DNA from 2 places in the Peribacillus sp. NPDC096379 genome. Region 2 is predicted to be linked to the other one. Evidence: riboswitches for the same ligand, from Rfam matches in the RefSeq annotation. Region 2 holds a riboswitch; the other holds the start of a gene.
The links. A riboswitch is a leader RNA that binds a small molecule or an ion and turns the genes downstream of it on or off. The one in region 2 is predicted to bind glycine.

Region 1: another riboswitch for glycine. It lies ahead of glyA (serine hydroxymethyltransferase); the one in region 2 lies ahead of gcvT (glycine cleavage system aminomethyltransferase GcvT).

Annotation. Positions count from the first base shown of each region.
Region 1 covers NZ_JBIWFD010000005.1:72,398-75,821, forward strand. Annotated here, with positions in the region: gene sdaAA (L-serine ammonia-lyase, iron-sulfur-dependent, subunit alpha) at 1-378, opposite strand, end outside; gene ACIQZI_RS19880 (serine dehydratase beta chain) at 378-890, opposite strand; gene glyA (serine hydroxymethyltransferase) at 906-2,156, opposite strand; glycine riboswitch at 2,419-2,521, opposite strand; gene ACIQZI_RS19890 (amino acid permease) at 2,879-3,424, opposite strand, start outside.
Region 2 covers NZ_JBIWFD010000001.1:1,077,848-1,081,271, reverse strand. Annotated here, with positions in the region: gene gcvPA (aminomethyl-transferring glycine dehydrogenase subunit GcvPA) at 1-1,218, opposite strand, end outside; gene gcvT (glycine cleavage system aminomethyltransferase GcvT) at 1,232-2,341, opposite strand; glycine riboswitch at 2,405-2,491, opposite strand; glycine riboswitch at 2,495-2,582, opposite strand; gene ACIQZI_RS05115 (DEAD/DEAH box helicase) at 2,924-3,424, shown strand, end outside.

The DNA of each region.
Region 1 (3,424 bases), on a different contig from region 2:
TACGCCAGGTAAAATCCCTGCTGCTCCAGCAGTTGGCGTTGCCACAATGACGCCCATTCTGGCATTATTTTCAGAAGTGGCTAATGAATAGCTCATAGCATTGCTTATATAATTGCCTGATAGGGATTTACCTTGCCGAACGTATTCAGACATCTTCACGGCATCACCGCCAGAAATCCCACTTGGCGCCGTGGAAGCATCTTTAATCCCACTATCCACTGCTTCTTTCATTTTGATCAATCGCTCTTCCATCATGCGAATAATCGTATCTTCGTCTCTTCCTGACTTTTTTGCTTCCACCATTAACATCATTTCACTAATGGACTTTTTTTCCCGTTCACAAGCTTCTATAAGCTCTTTCATAGACTGAATTTCCATCATATCGCCTTCACCAATACTTTCTCTTTCCGTTGATAAGGTTTCGCAAGGATCGAAAAATCATCTCCAGCGCTAAGACGAATCGATACCATCTCATCATCAATCATAAAGATCTTCGATAGGCCACCTCCGAGTGATACACCACCAACCGTGACAACATGATCATCACGTTTTGCTGTTACAATGGTTGTATTTGGGTGGTCCATATACTCGCAAATGTTTTCGAATTCAAACTGGTACTGCATACCACATTCTTTTGCTTTTTCCAATGCGTATTTGATTTCGGAATCATCGGTATTCATCCCGAGTAATCCACCAAGAAGTGCTTTATCTGTTCCATGTCCTTGGTAGGTTTCAGCAAACGAATCATAAAATACAATGTTGGTCTCTTGGGGATAATCTCCTAACAGTTCATAAATAAATTTTCCAATCGATACAACACCAGCTGTATGAGAACTCGACGGTCCGACCATGATTGGGCCGATTATGTCAAAACAACTTTGAAATTCCATGATTCTCCCCCTTTCTTACACCGTTACTGCTTGTTGAAATAACGGATACGCACTACAAATCGCTTTAGTTGTTACTTTTGCTTTTTCAAGAACGGCTTCATCGCCTTTATTTGTTAAAACGTCCGCGATCACTTTTCCGATTTTCACCATTTCTTCTTGTTTCATGCCACGCGTTGTTAACGCAGCTGTTCCGATACGGATTCCACTCGTAACAAATGGTTTCTCTGGATCAAACGGAATCGTATTTTTATTTACGGTAATGCCCACTTCTTCTAATAATTTCTCGGCTTCTTTTCCAGTTAAATTCCATGGACGTAAATCTAATAGGACAATATGATTATCTGTTCCACCAGAAACGAGGGCCGCTCCTTCATTCTTTAAGGTTTCGCCAAGTATTGCCGCATTGTCAATAACTTGGTTGGCATACTCTTTAAAACTTGGTTGTAAAGCTTCTCTGAAAGCAACCGCTTTTGCAGCAATGATATGCATCAGTGGTCCACCTTGAATACCAGGGAATATCGATTTATTAACCGCTTTAATCATCTCTTCATCATTTGTTAAGATGATACCGCCACGCGGGCCACGCAATGTTTTATGTGTCGTACTTGTCACAACATCGGCATATGGAATTGGAGATGGATGAAGTCCAGCTGCTACTAGTCCTGCAATATGCGCCATATCGACCATAAGTTTTGCCCCGACTTGATCAGCAATTTTTCTAAAGCGAGCAAAGTCGATCGTTCTTGGATAAGCACTTGTCCCTGCAATAATCAATTTCGGTTTTTCTTTCTTGGCGATCTCTTCTAATTCATCGTAATCAATGACTTGCGTATCTTCCCTCACACCATAAGATACAATGTCAAACCATTTTCCTGAAACACTAACAGGGCTTCCATGTGTTAAATGTCCACCATGTGAAAGGTTCATTCCCATTACTTTATCTCCAGGCTGAAGCAGTGCGAAGAAAACGGCAAAATTTGCTTGTGCTCCTGAGTGTGGCTGAACATTGGCATATTTAGCGCCAAATAGCTCCGTTACGCGCTCGATCGCTGTTTGTTCTGCCACGTCAACAAATTCACACCCGCCATAATAACGCTTTCCTGGATACCCTTCTGCATATTTATTCGTCATCACGCTTCCCATCGCTTCTAATACATCTTCGCTTACAATATTTTCTGATGCGATTAACTCAAGTGTTTGAAGTTGGCGCTCTCGTTCCTTTTCAATCGCTCCAAAAATAATAGAATCATTTTGCTGTAAACTCATATATACTCCCCCTCAATTTTTTTGTACGACACCATGTTCGAATCCTTTCAACTTAGCTAGTGAAACCACTCTCTCACTATCACTCTTCTTTTCTGAGAAAACTGTGGAGATACGCTCCCGTTTTTGCACGCAAAAAAGGACAGAAAAGGGTAGCGTGACTTTCTCTACCCTTCCCTGTCCTTTTACCTGAGAGTTTAACCCTATGATTCATAGAGTCGTTCCCCTTTGGTGGCGTACTACTTATACGCGCTCTCCAGAGGTGCGTCCGATTGTGGTTCCATCTACCTGAGAGATTTGCTCCAAGGGTCTTTTTGGAACTTGCTCCTTCGGTGGCTTGTTACATTGCACTCTCCCACAACCGTCATTCGCTCATATTTAGTTACTGTTATATTCAGAATAGTTGCATAAGGTAGATCTGTCAAGGTTATTTTGTAAACGCTAACATTTATTTAGATTTGGTTGACTAAAAGCGTGGGTAGTTGAATCGAAACGAATACGATCAAAAAACCTATATAGATGATCAGAACGCACTGAAAAAGTAACTCATTTTGAAAGTAGCGAAGATTTTTATTAATATACAGACAATAGAAGAAGCTAACAACCTATATAGAGTAGGTCGTTAGCTTTAAAAGGACTTTTTCAGTGGCCTCAGATGATTAACACAGGCTTTTTTGCTCTTATTTCATTTATAGGACACGGGCGGGATTTTTGTCCGTTCCCTCTTAATTTCCCACTGTTTTTCTTTGATCAACATGATCCCCCTTTGGTTTCCGCATCTTATAGATCGTAATCAGCAAAATAAACCAAACAGGAGTTATGAACAAAGCAACTCGAGTATCTTCCGCAAGTGCAAGTACGACAAGAACGAACGCTAGGAAAGTAAGGATCAAGTAATTGGAAAATGGATATAGTGGCAATTTAAATTTGTTCACTTTCGCTAGATCTGGTCTTGTTTTGCGGTACTTCAAATGGCTGATGACAGTAATTCCCCAAATAAAGATGAAACATACCGTAGAAATACTTGTAATCAGCGTAAATACGCCTTCTGGCATGACATAATTCAAAACAACGGCTATTAGAATGACAACAGTTGAAAAGAATAATGCATTGGAAGGTACTTTACGAGAAGTAAGTTTTGTAAATGGTATAGGTGCATTTTTATCATTGGCAAGGGAGTATACCATCCGGCTTGTACTGAAAATAGCGCTGTTACATGCTGAAGCTGCGGATGTTAGGACGACAAAATTGACAATACCAGCAGCTGCTGC
Region 2 (3,424 bases):
GTCTTTCGCAAACAATTGATCATTGATTTCACGATACGATGCTGGAAGCTTAATCACGAATTCGTTAAACGAAGGACCTTCGAACACGACTTCGATTCCTTTAGCTTGTAAAGCTTTTTTCGCATAATGAGCTTTTTGGATGTTTTGTACAGCCATTTCCTTTACACCCTTTTTCCCGAGTGCTGTCATAGCTACGGAAGCAGCGAGAGCATTTAGTGCCTGGTTCGAACAAATATTAGAAGTTGCTTTATCACGACGAATATGCTGTTCTCGAGCTTGAAGCGTTAATACAAAGCCACGTTTGCCATCTTCATCAACGGTCTGCCCGACAAGTCTACCTGGTACTTTACGCAATAATTTATTCGTTACTGCAAAATAGCCGCAATGTGGTCCACCAAATGCTGCAGGAATTCCAAATGGTTGAGCATCTCCAGCAACAATATCTGCGCCTAGTTTTCCAGGTGGGGTTAAGGCGCCTAACGCTAAGGGATTACTTGAGACAATAAACATCGCTTTTTGTTCATGAACGATTTTTTCAATCTCCTTTAAAGGTTCAATACGCCCAAAGAAATTTGGATATTGAACGATGACTCCTGCAATATCGTCGCTGATTAATTCTTGCAGTGCATCCAAATCGGTTACACCATCAAGATGTGGAATTTCCACTACTTCAACACGCTGTCCCAACGCATACGACTTTACAACATCACGGGACTCAGGATGAACCGTACTAGAAATCAAGATTTTCTTACGTTTTGTATGCCCGCTACTTAGCATCGCTGCCTCAGCAAGAGCAGTTCCACCATCATACATAGAAGAATTGGCAACATCCATGCCAGTCAATTCACAAATCATCGTTTGAAATTCAAAGATTGCTTGGAGCTCTCCTTGAGAAATTTCCGGCTGATAAGGGGTATACGCTGTATAAAACTCAGAACGAGAAATCACATGGTCAACGATAATTGGTTGATAATGATCGTATACACCAGCACCTAGAAAAGAAGCATAGCGCTTTGCATCGGCGTTTTTCCCAGCCAATTTAGTAAGCTCTTTTAAAAGAGCTGGTTCTGATTTAGCAGGTTTAATCTTGTATTCACCTTGGAAACGTACGCTCTGTGGAATATCACTGAATAGCTCATCTATAGTAGGAACTCCAATTGCGGCTAACATTTCCTTTTGATCTTGGTCAGTCATCGGTAAATAGCGATGTTTAGTCATGAATTTCTCCCCCTCATCCTCTTGGTCGTTTATAAAATGGTGTCTTAGCCACTATGGCTTTCACGCGCTTGGAACGGATTTCAACTTCAACTTCTGTTCCAATTCCCGTATACTCTTTTTTCAATAAGGCAAGACCTACGTTTTTCTTCAATGTCGGCGATTGTGTCCCAGTTGTCACTTCGCCAATCAATTCAGAACCATAGTAAACAGAATAACCATGACGTGGTATGCCGCGTTCCATCATTTCGATGCCGACAAGCTTGCGCGGTGCACCATGTTCTTTTTGCTCGGCAAGAACAGACTTGCCGATGAAATCAGCCTCTTTGTCAACTTTAACCGCAAAACCAATTCCCGCTTCAATTGGCGAAATATTAGGTGTTAACTCTTGACCGTATAACGGGAGCTTCGCCTCGAACCGAAGCGTATCACGAGCACCTAGACCGATTGGTTGAACGCCTTCATCCTTACCTGCTTTGAGAATCGCTTTCCAGAGTATTTTTGCGTCTTCGTTATTACAATACACTTCAAAGCCATCTTCCCCTGTATACCCTGTGCGTGATACGACGAGAGCCGTGACTCCATTAAGTTCCATATTTTCTTTGAAAGTAAAAAAGTCAATCTCACTCAAATTTGTGTTTACAGCTAATTTCTGAAGGACTTTTTCAGCAGCTGGACCTTGAAGAGCAAGCAAAGCAACTTCATTTGAGATATTTGTCAGTTCAACATCTTTAATCAAGTGATCGTGCAGCCAATTGAAATCCTTCTCAATATTGCCAGCATTCACGACTAATAAATAGTCATTTTTCGCTTTCTTGTAAATAATTAAATCATCGACAACTCCACCATTTTCATAGCACAATGCGGCATATTGCGCATGCCCTACTTCAAGCTTGAGAATATCGTTCGTAATCATTCTTTGTAAAAAGTCCGTGCTTCCTTCACCTTTTACAACAAACTCCCCCATATGAGAGACATCGAACAAGCCTGCTTTTGTACGTACTGCTTCATGTTCTTCTTTAATGCTAGAAAATTGGACTGGTAGCTCCCAGCCACCAAAGTCAATCGTTTTACCACCATAATCTGCGTAAATAGTAAATAACGGCGTCCTTTTTAATTCAGTCATACTACGCCTCCTCACATTTTTTTGGGCATAAAAAAAGACAGAGAAGCTCCTCTTGAGCTATTTCTCTGTCCTGAAACCTGAAAGTTTACCTTTAAAAGGCTTTCCCCTTTGGTGGTCTTAAAAGCTTACGCCTTTAGACACTCTCCAGAGTTGCGTCCAACAAGGGTTCTTTTGCCTGAGAGATTCGCTGCTAAGCTTGCTCCTTCGGCGCTACAAATGTAGTCTCTCCCCCAGCCTTCATCCGCATATAATATTGTCTTTTTTGAACATACTATGTAAATAAGGGTTGAACAACTAAAACGGACTTTGCCGACTTTACACAATCTTTATTTCACAGAAAAAGAGGCTACTTTCACCAAACACCTAGAATTCTGTTACTACTATAGTAAATCAAACAGTGGAAGTCTTTCAAATAAAAATCATATTTATTAATAGAAAATTTCAAAATTTATTCGTTACGTTCATACTACCATTAATAATGCTTGAATCGCAATCATCTTTTCACAAAAACCAAACTTTTTTTATATTTATCACCTTAATGTTCGTGTATTAGGTTTTTATATTTAGAAAGGAGCAATATTTATGCAAATTCGAATCAAATTTGACGATGAATGGTCAGAAGAATTTTTAGATAAAGTGGAGAATGATGGTCCTTGGGCGAATTGGGAGCTGTATAAACTTGCAGTTCAAGCGGAAAAGCATCTGGCCATTCCAGAATTTGAAGGACTGCAAGCACCTCATCATCTTAATCAGCTAACACCACTCCCTCATCAACTTGAAGCTGCCCGACAAGTCGTCGAGACTATGAATGGCAAAGCAATTTTGGCTGATGAAGTAGGTCTTGGAAAAACAATCGAAGCTGGCTTAATTATTAAAGAATATATGATTCGCGGTCTCGTGAAAAAAGTCCTGATTCTCGTTCCTGCTTCACTCGTTTCCCAATGGGCGTTTGAGCTAAATACAAAATTTCATATCCCCGCTGTTGTTCAGAGAAAAAGCTATGTATGGGATTCATGCGATTGTATCGTATCATCCATAGATACAGCGAAGCGTAATCCACATAGAGACATCATTTTTAAGCAA